DNA from 4 places in the Pantoea phytostimulans genome. Region 2 is predicted to be linked to each of the others. Evidence: predicted binding sites of a transcription regulator. Region 2 holds the regulator's gene; each other region holds the start of a gene.
The links. The regulator Fur, encoded in region 2, represses iron uptake genes when iron is present. The targets are predictions, from matches to a motif close to ATAATAATGAGAACNACTATCAA.
Positions count from the first base shown of each region.

Region 1: ACF2G4_RS03655 (TonB-dependent siderophore receptor) is a predicted target of Fur. The motif match lies at 1,676-1,698, and genes of this name have one in related genera.
Region 3: exbB (tol-pal system-associated acyl-CoA thioesterase) is a predicted target of Fur. The motif match lies at 1,958-1,980, and genes of this name have one in related genera.
Region 4: ACF2G4_RS11100 (TonB-dependent receptor domain-containing protein) is a predicted target of Fur. The motif match lies at 2,072-2,094, and genes of this name have one in related genera.

Region 1 is NZ_CP173698.1:756,106-759,876, reverse strand. It holds gene treA (alpha,alpha-trehalase TreA) at 1-1,563, shown strand, start outside; gene ACF2G4_RS03655 (TonB-dependent siderophore receptor) at 1,738-3,771, shown strand, end outside.
Region 2 is NZ_CP173698.1:315,680-319,450, forward strand. It holds gene glnS (glutamine--tRNA ligase) at 1-401, shown strand, start outside; gene ACF2G4_RS01500 (hypothetical protein) at 638-1,033, shown strand; gene fur (ferric iron uptake transcriptional regulator) at 1,093-1,536, opposite strand; gene fldA (flavodoxin FldA) at 1,886-2,416, opposite strand; gene ybfE (LexA regulated protein) at 2,552-2,827, opposite strand; gene ybfF (esterase) at 2,994-3,758, opposite strand.
Region 3 is NZ_CP173698.1:2,462,031-2,465,801, forward strand. It holds gene ACF2G4_RS11420 (MFS transporter) at 1-462, opposite strand, end outside; gene exbD (TonB system transport protein ExbD) at 717-1,139, opposite strand; gene exbB (tol-pal system-associated acyl-CoA thioesterase) at 1,146-1,874, opposite strand; gene ACF2G4_RS11435 (TRAP transporter substrate-binding protein) at 2,233-3,210, shown strand; gene ACF2G4_RS11440 (TRAP transporter small permease) at 3,260-3,766, shown strand.
Region 4 is NZ_CP173698.1:2,388,607-2,392,377, reverse strand. It holds gene ACF2G4_RS11115 (siderophore-interacting protein) at 202-993, shown strand; gene ACF2G4_RS11110 (PadR family transcriptional regulator) at 1,072-1,611, shown strand; gene ACF2G4_RS11105 (SelT/SelW/SelH family protein) at 1,682-1,981, opposite strand; gene ACF2G4_RS11100 (TonB-dependent receptor domain-containing protein) at 2,228-3,771, shown strand, end outside.

The DNA.
Region 1 (3,771 bases), 440 kb from region 2:
AATCAGCCGCAGCCGCCCGATGTGCGTTTAGGGCCATTATTTAACGCTGTGCAACAAGCAAAATTTTATCCTGATCAAAAGACCTTTGCTGATGCGCTACCTAAATATGATCCCGCCTCGATTCTTGCCGACTGGCAGATGCAAAAGAATCAACGCAGCTTTGACCTAAAACGCTTTGTGTCAGCGAATTTTACGCTGCCCACTAATGGCGACAAATATGTGCCGCCAGCCGGTCAAAGCCTGCGTGCACACATTGATGGTTTGTGGCCAGTACTGACTCGCACCGCTAAAAGCGCCGGGCAATATGACTCGCTGCTGCAACTGCCGAAACCTTATGTTGTTCCCGGCGGCCGCTTCCGTGAGGTCTATTACTGGGACAGCTATTTCACCATGTTAGGTTTGGCAGAAAGTGGTCATTGGGATCGCGTGCAGGATATGGTGGATAACTTCGCCTCACTGCTGGATCGCTACGGCCATATTCCCAACGGCAACCGCAGCTATTATCTCAGCCGTTCACAGCCGCCCTTCTTTAGTTTGATGGTTGATCTCTTGGCTACCCACGAAGGTGACAAAGCCTATACGCGTTATCTGCCGCAGTTGCAGAAAGAGTATGACTACTGGATGGCAGACAGCGACATCGTGGCAGCCGGCGATGCCAGCAAGCGCGTGATTAAACTCGCCGATGGCACCCTGCTCAATCGGTATTGGGATGCCCGTGATGTGCCGCGTACCGAATCCTGGATGGATGACGTGAACACCGCGAAAAAGGCCCCGCAGCGCGATAAAGCGGAAATGTACCGTGAGTTGCGCTCAGGCGCGGCGTCTGGCTGGGACTTCAGTTCACGCTGGTTTACCGATGCACATAACCTGGCCACAATCCGCACCACGCAGATAGCACCGGTCGATTTGAACAGCCTGATTTTCCATCTGGAAAAAGTTCTTTCGAAAAGCTACCTGCTGAATAAACAGGGCAATGTGGCGAAGCAGTACGCTGACCGCGCTGAGAAGCGTCAGGCCGCGATCAACCGCTATTTATGGGACAGCAAGCAAAGCTGGTACGCAGATTACGACTGGAAGAAAAAGCAGGTTCATCCGCAGCTCACCGCCGCTGCGCTGTTCCCGCTTTACCTGCACGTTGCCAGCGATAAGCAGGCCGACAGCACCGCCAGCGCGGTTGAGAAACAGCTTCTGAAACCGGGCGGATTAGTGACCACCACGGTGAATAATGGCCAGCAATGGGATGCACCTAATGGCTGGGCACCGCTGCAATGGGTCGCGGTAGAGGGTTTGGAACACTACAAAAAACCGCAACTGGCCAAACAGGTTGGCCTGCGCTTCCTGCAAAACGTGCAAACCACCTACGATAAAGAACATAAACTGGTTGAAAAGTATGTGGTTGAGGGTAAAAACTTGGGTGGCGGCGGTGGCGGTGAATATCCGCTACAGGATGGTTTTGGCTGGACCAACGGCGTCACACTGATGCTGCTCGACAAGTATTGTCCAAAAGACAAAACCTGTAACAGCGCCCACGATATTCCTCAGAGTTCCGCTTCAATGCAGTGATCCTATTCTGATACTGTCGGATCAAACCGACAGTATCAGCTTGTTTACCTTGACTTCCTTTCATCGGCAGGCAGAATTGCACTCAATTTAACAAATGGTAATGATTCTCAATATAACAATGAGAATCTTTACCATACTGTTTCCTTGCCTTAATCTGACCTGAAAGGATCGCTAATGACACTGCCTTCTCCTGTGAAACGCAGCGCGGTTTACTGTGCGCTGGCGCTTACTGCTCCGACATTTTCCTTCGCGGCTGAAACGTTGATTGTCACGGCACAACCAGAAGAAAGCGCCGAATCACCAACGCAGGGGTATTTGGCGACCACCAGCCAGGGCGCGACTAAAAGCGATCGGCCGTTGATCACCACACCCCAATCCGTATCGGTGATTACTCGCCAGCAGATTCAGGATCAGGGTGCACAGGATCTCAATCAGGCACTGAATTATACGCCAGGCGTTTTTACCAATTTTGCCGGTGCGGCGACGCGTTACGACACCATTTCGCTGCGCGGTTTCCACGGCGGCGATGTCGATAACACCTTTATCGACGGTCTGCGTGTTATGAGCGATGGCGGCAGTTTCAATGTCATGCAGGTGGATAACTGGTTTCTCGAACGCGTTGACGTGATCAAAGGCCCCTCTTCGGCGCTCTATGGTCAAACCGTGCCGGGCGGCCTGGTCAATATGATTACCAAGCGTCCGGAATACCGCGAAGAGGGACATTTTCAGCTTTCAGCAGGATCCAACGCGACCACCAGCGCGGCTTTCGATTACACCAATGCGATCAACGATCAATGGGCATTTCGCCTGACTGGCATCACGCGCAACAGCGATACGCAATACGATCACACCCGCGAAGAAAAATATGCCCTGATGCCGCAGCTGATGTGGCAGCCGGATGAAGATACGCATCTGATCCTGAAAGCCTATCTGCAGAAAGATCCTTCTGGTGGTTATCACGGATCAGTGCCGGGTGAAGGCAGCATTACTGAACACAACGGATATAAACTCAGCAACGGTTTTTACGAAGGCAACACCGATCTCGACCAGTTCAAGCGCCATGAGCAAATCTACAGTTTCGACTTCTCGCATCGATTTAATGAAATTTGGTCTTTCTCTTCAACCGGCAGCTACAGCCACTCGAATGTCGATCTCGATCAGGTGTATCAGATTGGGTGGAACACAGCGAACAGCGATTTACTGAACCGCTATTATTCAGGTGAACGTTCATCACTTTCTGCATGGGCTACTGATAACCGCTTGCAGGCGGAGTTCGCAACGGGCGCGTTGGAGCATCGCGTTAATGTTGGTGTCGATTTTCACCGTTACAAGAATGAGATCAGTAAGGCGTCAGGTGATGCTAACCCGCTGAATGCCGTAACCGGTGAACAAGTGGGTGCGATGCCGGGCTACGGCTGGACAGAAGCGACGCGTCGCTATTATCAAACCGGTCTCTATCTGCAAGATGAGATGAAGCTGGATCGCTGGCATCTCGATCTTTCAGGTCGCTATGACCGCATTGTCGCTAACAACAGCGGCAGCGATCGTCGTCAGGACGATCACATCAGCGGGCGCGCAGCCCTGCTTTATGCCTTTGATAACGGTTTATCGCCGTACGTGAGCTGGAGTCAGGCGATTACGCCAACCGCGCTGACGGATAACAACAATAATCTGCTAAAACCCACCACCGCAGAGCAGTATGAAGCGGGTCTGAAGTACCAGCCGAACGGCACGCGCGATCTCTACACCTTAGCGATCTATGATTTGATGCAAAAAAATGTCTCTAACCGCGATGTGATCACGGCAACTTTTACCCCCTCAGGCAAAGTGCATTCGCAAGGTATTGAGCTAGAGGCGCGTAATCAGATCACCCCACGATTCAGTACGATCGCGGGCTACACGCTTAATCATTTGCGCTTCAAAGATTCAGTGGATGGCAACGATGGGCACACACCTTACGTGACGCCAAACAGCATGGCCTCATTTTGGGGACATTATCAGTTCGATTACGGTCTCAGCGCGGGCGCGGGTGTGCGTTATATCGGCAAGCAGTGGGCTGATAACGAAAACACCACGCGTTTGCCTTCCGTTACGTTGTTTGATGCTTCGGTACGCGCAGATTTAGGGGCCTGGAACAGCAGCTTGAAAGGCACATGGGTGCAGGTTAATGCTAATAACCTAACCGATCGCAATTATGTCGCGGCCTGT
Region 2 (3,771 bases):
GTGTAGCAAAGGATGAAGACGGCAATATCACTTGCATTTATTGCACGTGCGATGTGGACACGTTAAGTAAAGATCCTGCTGATGGCCGCAAAGTTAAAGGCGTGATTCATTGGGTTTCTGCTGAGCATGCGCTACCTGCCGAATTCCGACTTTACGACCGTTTGTTCAGCGTACCGAATCCTGGTGCGGCAGAAGATTTTCTTGCTGCCATCAACCCAAATTCGTTGGAAATAAAACACGGTTTTGTCGAACCTGGCCTACGAAATGCTGAAGTGACCTCACCTTATCAGTTTGAGCGTGAAGGATATTTCTGTGCTGACAGCGTGTATTCAACGCCTTCACAACTAGTGTTTAACCGCACTGTGGGATTGCGTGATACCTGGGCAAAAATCGGCGATTAAAAATTTCGATTACCGACACGATAAAAAAACAAAAGGGCGATTAATCGCCCTTTTTTATTACTGCGATTCCTGTCAATACAACCAGATATGCTGCTTTACATCAAATTGACCCTGCAAGCATATCTGGGAGAAATCTTAGTTTAGTAAAATTAATCAATTACAAGGTGTGAATTGCTTTTTTTCAGGTAGGCTAAGCGCTCTCAAGCGTTGCTATGCGGGTTAAAAAAGGAAAAAAAATGACCGTTCTCGCCCAGGAAGCTAAACACAGTGTCGTGGTATTACATCAGCTAATTGAACGTATTTTCAATAACACAGCGACCGCGGATGATAGCTTTCATCTTCTGCTTTCGCACTTTCATCCCGACTTTTGTATGGTGACGCCGCAGGGAAGGCAACTGAATTTGAACGAAACTGAAGCGCTTTTTCTTCAGCTGCAAGGACAGCGTGAAGGGATGCGTATTGCGACCAGTGAGCATGTGGTGATTTCTGAGCAAGAAAATGAAGTCATCATTCAATATCGTGAATTGCAAATGATGAACGGTCAAAATCAGAGCCGCATTTCACTGGCGATTTTAGATTGCAGCACCTCGATTCCGCGTTGGCGCTACTTGCAGGAAACGCTCGTTGCCTGAGATTCAGACGCAAAAAAAGCCGGTTATAAACCGGCTTTTTCATATCAGTGCAGAGCAACTTACTTGTCGTGAAGCGTTTCGTCTTCGCGACAATCACCCAGTGAGCAGTGACCGTAAAGATACAAGCTATGGTTGGATAATTTGATGCCATGGCGGGTAGCGATTTCATGCTGGCGCGTTTCAATCGACTCATCGCTGAACTCAATCACTTTGCCGCAATCCAGGCAAATCAGGTGATCGTGGTGATGCTGTTGCGTCAACTCAAAAACAGACTTGCCGCCTTCAAAGTTATGACGGGTTACAATGCCAGCATCATCAAACTGGTTTAATACGCGATAAACCGTTGCCAGACCAATCTCTTCGCCCATATCAATCAGGCGTTTGTATAAATCTTCCGCGCTGACGTGATGGCATTCAGGTTCCTGAAGCACTTCCAGAATTTTAAGTCTGGGCAGCGTGACTTTCAGGCCAGCCTTCTTTAATGCGGTATTGTTGTCAGTCATGCGGATTTTGTCCTGTTACTTTAATCACTTTTGTGGCGCTTGGCCTTGAATGTCGATCTACACCCATTCTCATTTGCGTCTCATTATAGAACCGAAGCAACGAAATGAAAACCGAGTGAAATGCTGGAAATCACCATTAGCTGTGAGGAATTTACCGAGCCGGGGAGGATTTCTACAGAGGTCTGTTAACATTTCGTTCAGCCTCATCTCATATCCAGAGAAATAAGCGGATGACCGATAGGGGTATTCTACAGATTAAACGAAGAAAGTTAAAAAAATGTGGCTATTATTTCTATAGGAATTTCCACTGATTCGATGTGAGCCAGCGCCCACATCGAATCAGTAAGCATTAAGCTTCGATAATCTCTTTGAGCTGTAGCTCATCAAAAATCTGCTTAACCCATTTTTCAACGCGTTCGTTGGTCAATTCTGGCTGGCGATCTTCATCAATCGCTAAACCCAAGAAGTTTTTATCATCGGCCAAGCCTTTGGAGGCTTCAAAGTGATAGCCTTCAGTCGGCCAGTGTCCAACAATCACTGCGCCATTAGGTTCGATAATGTCACGAATGGTGCCCATCGCGTCACAGAAATACTCTGCGTAATCTTCCTGATCGCCACAACCAAACAACGCGACTAATTTGCCGTTGAAGTCGATCTCTTCCAGCGTTGGGAAGAAATCATCCCAGTCGCACTGCGCTTCGCCGTAATACCAGGTTGGGATGCCCAGCAGCAAGATATCAAACGCTGCCAGATCTTCTTTGGTGCTTTTCGCGATGTCATGCACTTCCGCAACGTCTTTACCCAGCTGTTTCTGGATCATTTTTGCAATGTTTTCGGTGTTGCCGGTATCGCTGCCAAAGAAGATGCCTACGAGTGCCATGGGTAAAATAACCTCTTAAATCCTGATGATGAGATGTGTGCTAAAACAGCACATTTCTGCGAATAATAGCAGACGTGACAAAAGCGCGGAACTTGTAAAGCCGTGACATTTGTTTTTGCGTGCGTTTTGCTCGTGTCAGTCTAGTTTGAGTTGTTGCAGCAACATTTGTTCAATCAATTCGCTGCGACTGAGATTGCGCTGTTCCGCCAGCGTATTAAGTGCTTCAACGGCTTCACTGTTCATTTTAAGCTCGACACGGCGTAACCCGCGCCCTTTGTCACGTTTCAGTTGATTGCGTTTATTTATACGCAGCTGTTCATCGCGCGAAAGCGGACTGGTTTTAGGGCGACCGGGACGACGCTCCTCAGCAAACAGATCAAGCGTGGTGCGGTCAGTGTGTTCTTTTGCCATGGCTTAGTGAAACTGAATGGGCGCGAGCGGCGTTTACGCTGCGCAGATTATAAATTATTGGCCCTTACCGCGGCAGAAATAGCCGTCGGCAAATTTTTAGCGCGCCATCATACTCCACGCTAACCGCGTACGCCAATCCTAAACTTTCACCGCCAGGTAATTGCTTTTAAAGCGCAAAAAACCGACGAACACTGCGTAAAACGGCATCAGGTTTCTCAGCATGCACCCAATGTCCCGCTCCGCTAATCACATGTGCATGAGCTGCCGGGAACTGTTTCAGTAAAGCATCGCGATACTGATTATCCAGATAGGCAGAATCACCGCCGCGAATGAATAACGCAGGATGTGGCCAAGCCGGAATATCTTTCCAACCAGAAATGGTCGCGTAATTGTCCCACAGTACCGGCACGTTAAAACGCCATTCTCCATCCTGAAAAGATTTGAGAATGAACTGAATCACGCCTTCTTCATTGATCACGTTGCGCATAACATTAGCCGCTGCACTGCGCAGCTTAACGCCAGATTCTGTGACCGCCCGGATAGCAGCAAAAATTTCATCGTGACGACGAGTTTGATAATCAACCGGAGCGATATCAATCATAACCAACTGTTCAATGCGTTCGGGAGCCAGTGCGCTCATCGTCATGGCTATTTTGCCGCCCATAGAGTGACCTATGACAGAAACGCGATCGATACCATGCGCATCCAGCGTGTCAAACATATCCTGCGCCATTACAGCGTAGTTCATCTCCTCAGAGCGCGGCGACATGCCATGATTACGGACATCAACCTGGATGAGAGGACGATCATCCTTTAATCCACGCGCCAGCACGCCAAGGTTATCAAGGCTACCAAAAAGTCCATGAATAAGCAGGATGGGCTGGGAATCAACAGTAGATTGTTCAGTTTGCAGACGGGCGTTCAAAATCATGGCAAAGTTCTTA
Region 3 (3,771 bases), 1.8 Mb from region 2:
AAAGCCTTTACGCCCTTTTGGCGCAACTTCAGCCAGATAAACCGATACACCGCCTAACTCAACGCCCGCCGAGAAGCCCTGCAACAGCCGCCCCAGCAAGATCAGAATCGGCGCCGCCGCGCCTAATGTGGCGTAGCCGGGCACCAGCGCAATGGTCAGCGTACCGATCGCCATTAGACCCAACGTCAGCAGCAGTCCTTTACGCCGTCCATGATGGTCGATGTAAGCACCTAAAATGATCGCGCCCAGCGGACGCATCAGGAATCCCGCGCCGAAGGTCATTAGCGTCAGCATCAATGAGGCAAAAGGGTTGTCGCCGGGAAAAAAGGTTTTGGCAATGGCGCTGGCGTAATAGCCAAACACCATGAAATCGTACATTTCGAGAAAGTTACCGCTGGTAACGCTAAAGATAGTTTTGGCTGTGCCTCGCGACGACTTTTGTAAAGATTGACTGCGGCTCATAACGGCTTCCTGAGGTTTTTTTTCAGTTTTACCCCGCGAACCGCGCGAATGATGTGAGCAGCCTCACCATTTCACTTTACAAAACTATGTGCAAAAGTAACAAATAATCAACATATCAGCACCAAGAGGATAACCACCTTCACAGGCGCTGATTTTTTACTGTTTATGCTGTAAGCCTTTTACCTGAAACAAAAAAGGCAGCTGAATCTGCATTCAGCTGCCTTTCTGTTTAAAAAGCGTCGTTGAGAGGAACGTTACTTCTGTACCGTTTCCATCCCCATCAAACCAATCTTGAGATAACCTGCGGTTCGCAATTTATCCATCACGCCCATCAGGGTTTCGTAATCGACCGATTTATCCGCCTGGAAGAAAATCGTGGTTTCTTTATTGCCTTCCGTTTGGTTATTCAACACGTTGACCAGCGTCTCGGCATTGACCTGCTCGTTACCGATATATAACTGCTTATCGGCCTTGATCGAGAGGTAAACCGGTTTCTCAGGACGTGGCTGCGGCGTACTGGTGGAAGCAGGCAGATTAACGCGTACATCTACGGTCGCCAGCGGCGCTGCCACCATAAAGATGATGAGCAGAACTAACATCACGTCGATAAACGGCGTTACGTTGATTTCATGCATTTCGCCATCAGTGTCGAGGTCGTCGTTTAATCGCATTGCCATGAGAACTTATCCTAAACGCAGTTTTTGCGCTGTCGCAGGACGCGCTGCTTCAGGTTGAGAAGCGACGTTACCCAGATCGATGTCACGGCTTTGCAGCAGCAAAACCTGCGCAGCAACGTCGCCCAGCGACGCTTTGTAGCTGGCGATCATGCGAGCGAAAACGTTGTAGATCACCACCGCAGGAATCGCTGCGATCAGGCCAATTGCCGTTGCCAGTAACGCTTCTGCGATGCCCGGCGCAACCACAGCCAGGTTAGTGGTCTGGGTTTTAGCGATGCCGATAAAGCTGTTCATGATGCCCCAAACAGTGCCGAACAACCCGATAAAAGGCGAGACCGAACCGATGGTAGCCAGAAAACCATTACCGCGACCGGCGTGACGGCTAAAGGCCGCAACACGGCGCTCAAGGCGGAAGCTGGTACGATCTTTAATGCCGTTGGTGTCTTCAGCACCGGCAGAAAGCTCAAGCTCGTTACGCGCATCGTTCAGCAGTACAGCGCTGTGGCTGTTGTCGGTGAACTGCTGGGCAGCACGTGTGGCGTCATTGAGGTTGCGGGCTTCGCCCAGCGCTAATTGTTCGCGTTTCAGGCGTCGTTTGGCCGATGTCAGTTCAGCAAATTTGCCGAAAAAGAGGGCCCACGTCACGACTGAAGCCAACAACAGGCCAATCATCACCACTTTTACCACGATATCGGCATGTTGATACATGCCCCAAACGGAGAGGTCCGTTTGCATCAAATCACTGGCTACCACGCTGCTTCTCCAACTCATGTGCACGGATACGGAACAAGCGCGAATAATAGCAAAAAACCAGCGAATTGATAGTAGTTCTCATTACTATTTACAAACCAAAGATGCGTTTTTTAAACGCAATCTGATTGGATCCTCGACAATTTATAAGGATGTTTTGAAATTGTGACGGTGCATATAAATTTATTAAAACATCGTTTCAAAATGTGATCTTATTCATCCAATCGTTATTGCTTTGTTTCGCCGTACCACATTTTCATGAATGCTGATGCCAAGCGGCCACCCTGCTGGCTAATACCTATGCGCCGTTCCTTTACTGCCCTTCCCATGCTGGAGAAAAAGAATGACAACGATGAAAACACGCCTTGCTGTGCCCCTTTCTGCCGCAGCGATATTATTCAGCGCTGCGGCTTCGGCACAGGTATTGAAGGTGGCGGAAGTTCAACCCGCCGGTTATCCAACGGTAGTGGCGCTGCAAAGCATGGGCGAGAAGCTCAAAACAGCAACCAACGGCCGGCTGGAGATGAAAATCTATGCGGGCGGCGTTCTCGGCGATGAAGATCAAGCGCTGCAGCAGGTTCAACTGGGTGCGATCGATATGATCCGCGTGTCGCTGGCACCCGTGACCACCATCGCACCAGAAACCAGCGTGTTAACGCTGCCCTATATTTTCCGCGATGTCGATCATATGCACAAAGTACTGGATGGCGATGTGGGCAAAGAGATCGTCGAGAAGTTCGATCAGGATCCCAATACCCGCATGGTGTTTCTCGGCTGGACCGATGCCGGTGAGCGTAACATGATCACTAAAAAGCCGCTGGCGAAACCAGAAGACCTAAAAGGCATGAAGATCCGTGTGCAAAATAGTGCGATTTCGCTCGCAACGTTGAAAGCGATGGGCGCAAATCCGGTGGCAATGGGCGTGAGTGAAGTCTTTAGTGCGATGCAAACCGGTGTGGTTGATGGCACGGAGAACAACCCACCGACGTTTGTCGCCCACAACTACATGCCGGTCGCCAAGTACTACACGCTGAGTGGACACTTTATTCAACCCGAGATGATCCTGTTTTCAAAACGCGCCTGGGATCGCATGAAGCCTGAAGATCAGGTGCTGCTGAAGAAGCTCGGTAAAGAGGCGCAGGATGAAGAGCGCCAACTTTGGGCCACCTACACCGACCAGTCGATCGCCAAGATGAAAGCGGGCGGTGTGACCTTCCAGCAAACCAATCGGGACTATTTTGTTAAAGCGACTCAACCGGTACGCGATCAGTTTGGCGGCAAATACCAGAGTCTGATGACGCAGATCGCCGACGTGAAATAACCCTTCCCGCGCCACATTGCCATGTGGCGTGCTCAATCAGGTATCAATTATGACTGCATATTCTCGTCTGATGGATGGGGTTTATCTGCTGTGCATGCTGATCGCCGCGGTCGCGCTATTGATTATGGTGACGGTGATTCCGATCGGGATTTTTGCCCGCTACGTGATGAACGGCGCGCTGGCCTGGCCAGAACCGGTGGCCATCATCTGTATGATCATTTTTACCTTTATCGGCGCGCCGGTTGGACTGCGAGCGGGTACACATATTTGCGTGTCGATGGTCACCGATCGCCTGTCACCAAATACGCAACGCCTGATGCTGCGCGTCTGTGATCTGTTGATGATTATCACCTGTCTGGTGATCTTCCAGGCCAGCTACAACCTGTGTGAAGCGATGTGGATTCAGCCGCTCGCCTCGCTGCCGCTGGTGACCTACGGCGAGATGTATTTACCGATACCGATTGGCGCCATCTTTACCCTGCTGTTTGTTGTTGAGCGGTTGCTGAATGGCGACCAAAGTCAGCGACCCATAGTTACTTTGGGCGGCACCCACTAACAGGA
Region 4 (3,771 bases), 1.9 Mb from region 2:
TATTGCGCTTCTCCCAATTCATAAAATATGTTTTAGGCGTGCCGATCGCATTTTTCGTCATTGTGGTTAAGATATATCATAGCTATCTTACTGGCGTTAGATGAGAATGATTTTGATTTCATAACCGGAAAATGGGTTGCGGTGGCTAGCGGTGTAATGCGCTGTGGCGCTGACAATCTGCATCGTGACAGGAGCTGAATTTTGCGAGATAACAAGAAAGAGATCCCAGGTCGTGCGCCACAGCGCGTGCGCAACGAATTACGTTTTCGCCACATCACCGTGACGAGTAAAACCAAGGTCGCTAATCATTTCTGGCGCATCGTTTTTAGTGGCAGCGATCTGGCTGGCTTTAACTCGCCCGGTTTTGATGATCACATCAAAATCTTTTTCCCTGAAGCGGGTAGCGGCGAGTTAGCGCTGCCGCAGATGACTGATGAAGGCATCGTATGGAAAGAGGGCGTGCGTCCTCCGGCGCGTGATTATACGCCGCTGGAGTTTGATGGTGAATCTTCCCTCACTATCGATTTTTATATTCATGAAAGCGGTGTCGCCAGCGATTGGGCAACGCGAGCAAACGTTGGCGACACGCTAATCATGGGCGGCCCGCGTGGTTCGCTGGTGGTTCCAACGGATTACGCTTTCCAGCTTTATGTCTGTGACGAAACCGGTTTACCGGCTTTTAAGCGTCGTAAAAAAGATCTGCAGGCTGAAGCGCTGCATCTTTTCGCTTACACCGACGAGCAAACCGGGCGCGGTTATCTGCCGGATCTGGCCGAGGTGAATGTCAGCTGGCTCGGTAACGGCACCATGCAAAGTGAAAACCTGGGCACGCTGATCGCCGCGCTGGATAATATCGCTATTCCGCAGGATGAGTCTTTCATCTGGCTGACCGGTGAAGGCAATTTCGTCAAAACGCTCAGTGATTATTTCACTGTAGATCGCGGTATCGATCCCGCTTACGTACGCGCCGTTGCCTATTGGCACCAGAAGTAGCGCTCCCCGCCGCCTGTGTTGAATTTTGCCAGGCGGCAGACTACTATCAACCTCCTTTTCCCCATCTCCAGGCAGGCAATGAAACAGGACTCAGCATTCTCATGTCATCGCGACAGCGCACCGCGTTCAGGAAGCTGTGGCGGGCGTCGTAAACGTCGGGAAAAAATGCTGGATGCCAGTGATATTCGCCTGTTGATGCTGCACTTTCTTGGGCAGAATGCCGCGCACGGCTACGAACTGATTAAATCAGTTGAGGAACTGTCCAAAGGCGAATATTCCCCCAGTCCCGGCATTATTTATCCGAACCTGACGCTGCTGGAAGAGATGGACGCCATTCGCGTGGTTGATGCGCAGGCATCACGTAAAGCTTATGCGTTAAAGGCGGCCGGACGTGTATTGCTGGAAGAGAACCGCGAGCATATCGCTAGTCTGATTGAACGCTTAACGTCGCTGGCGATTTTGGTGAATAATCGTTCTATTCCTGATGTTGATCAGGCGATCCATCAGATGAAAGCGGCGTTAAATAGTCGTCTTTCGCAGGAAGATATTTCAGAAGAGACGTTGCAGAGCATCATTTCAACCCTCAACGAAGCGGCAAAAAAAATCACAACCAGCTGATTAACACGTCTGGTTGTGATCTCTCTGTTTTTAGCGCTGCACTAAGTAAATCTTCTCATTCACCTCAATGTTATGCGTTGGCGTCAGGCTTTTTCCTGTCAACGTGCCCCAGCGAGCGTTCTGGAAAACAGTAATCGCGCACCCGCTGTTTCAGCATTGAAGCATCGGGGAAGCCACCATCGCGCTTGCGCTCCCACAACAAAAAATTATCGACCTTAATTTCAAATATCCCGCCAGTGCCTGGTTTCAGCGTCACCGACGCGAGATCGTCGGCAAACGTGTGCAGCAGCTCTTGCGCCATCCATGCTGAACGCATTAGCCAGTTACATTGCGTGCAGTAATGTATTTCGATGGTCGGTTTCGGCGTCATGGGGATTACCTCAATAAGATGTTGATTATTCACTTAGAAGTGCAGATTAACAAAATGTGCGCTGTAAGAACCCTCTTAATGTAAATGCTATTGATAATGATTACCACTTGCATTAGATTCTCGGCAAATAATTCATACCTAAAAATAAGTTCAATTTTTTTATGGCTTTATTGTGCGAAGCCATCTTTTGATACTGTCTGCAAGCGTGTGAGCGAATACTAACAATTAATCAGGACTTTCGCGCTCATGTCACTACTTTTTCAGGGAATTACGCCACAGCGGCTGTTTAAAACGGCGCTGATCGCCTCTGCAATTCATACAGCCTGCGGCTACGCCGCCAGCTCGGATCCTTCGGTTCTTGCACTTTCAGCCAGCAAAAGCAGCAGCAGCGAACCGGTAATGACCGTTAACGCACCCCAAGACGAAAAACGGGCGGGCAGCAAAATCTCGCTCTCTGCGGCAGAGCTGCGTCAGCGTGGCGCAAACGACTTTGGTTCTATCATGCGTTACGAACCGCTAATCAGCGCAACCGGCTCCAGCGGCGGTTCGTCTGCTGGAAAAAGTGGTTTCGACCGCGCGGGTTATACGGGTTACAACATTCGTGGGCTGGAAAGTAACCGTGTAGGTCTGGACGTAGATGGCATTCCGCTGCCGCAAGCCACCGGACGCAGCTATGTTGGACGCGCCGGCCTTGACAGCTTTGGCATCGGTCGTGATTACATTGATCCCTACATGTTTGGCCGCATCGACATTGAAAAGGGCGCAACGGCGGTCGATCAACCCAACACCTCAATCGGCGGCAATGTCTCTTTCCGCAACAAAACAGCGGATGATTACCTGCGTCCGGGTAAGGAAACCTACTTCGGTTACCAAAGCGATTATGACTCTTCGAACCGTAGCTGGCACAACGGCATTACCGCTGCGGCGGGCGATGATGAGCTGCGCGGTATTTTCGTTTACAGCCGTCGCGACGGGCAGGAAACCGAAAACAACAGCGGCGAGCTTGACGCTTACCCAGCGAACTGGCATTCCGATGCCTTTATGACTTCCGGCATCTGGCAACCCAATGATGAGCACAAACTCAGCGCGACGCTGGATTACTACCACAAAACCAATCATTCGCATTACGACAGTTGGGATACATCCGGTAATACCGTTTGGGGCACTGCGCAGCAGCAAAGTGACACGCGCCGTTTCGGCGCGAGCCTGAGTGATGAATACACGCCGTATAATAATGTTATCGACAGCCTGATCACGCGCGTTTACTGGCAGAAAACTGAAGCGCATGACAACACCTACATGCCGTCGAGCGCCAGCGCCTATCAAACGGTTTACTCCGATTACAACAGCGATACTTACGGCTTTGACACGCGGCTGGCGAAGAGTATAGGTCGTCATGAACTGAGCGGCGGCCTTAACGCACGTCTGATCGAAACCGAACGTCCGTTCCGCCAATCGCCTACGCCAAGTGTTTATAGTGTGATCATGCAGCCGCAGGCCAACAGCCGTAGCTACACGGTGGGCGGTTACGTACAGGATAAGATCAACGTTGACTTCGACAGTCATAATTTCGCGGTGATTCCGGGCGTACGTGTGATGTACCAGAACACCAAGCCGCGAGATGTCTCCACCTTGACCACCAACAGCAGCGCGCTCGACTCCTCAGACGTGTCAGCGCTGTACGGATCTGCGAACACCGATACACAGGTTCTGCCGTCAATTGCTTTCCAATATGATCTGACACCAACGCTAATGACCTATCTGCAATATAGCCGTGGCGCGCAGTTCCC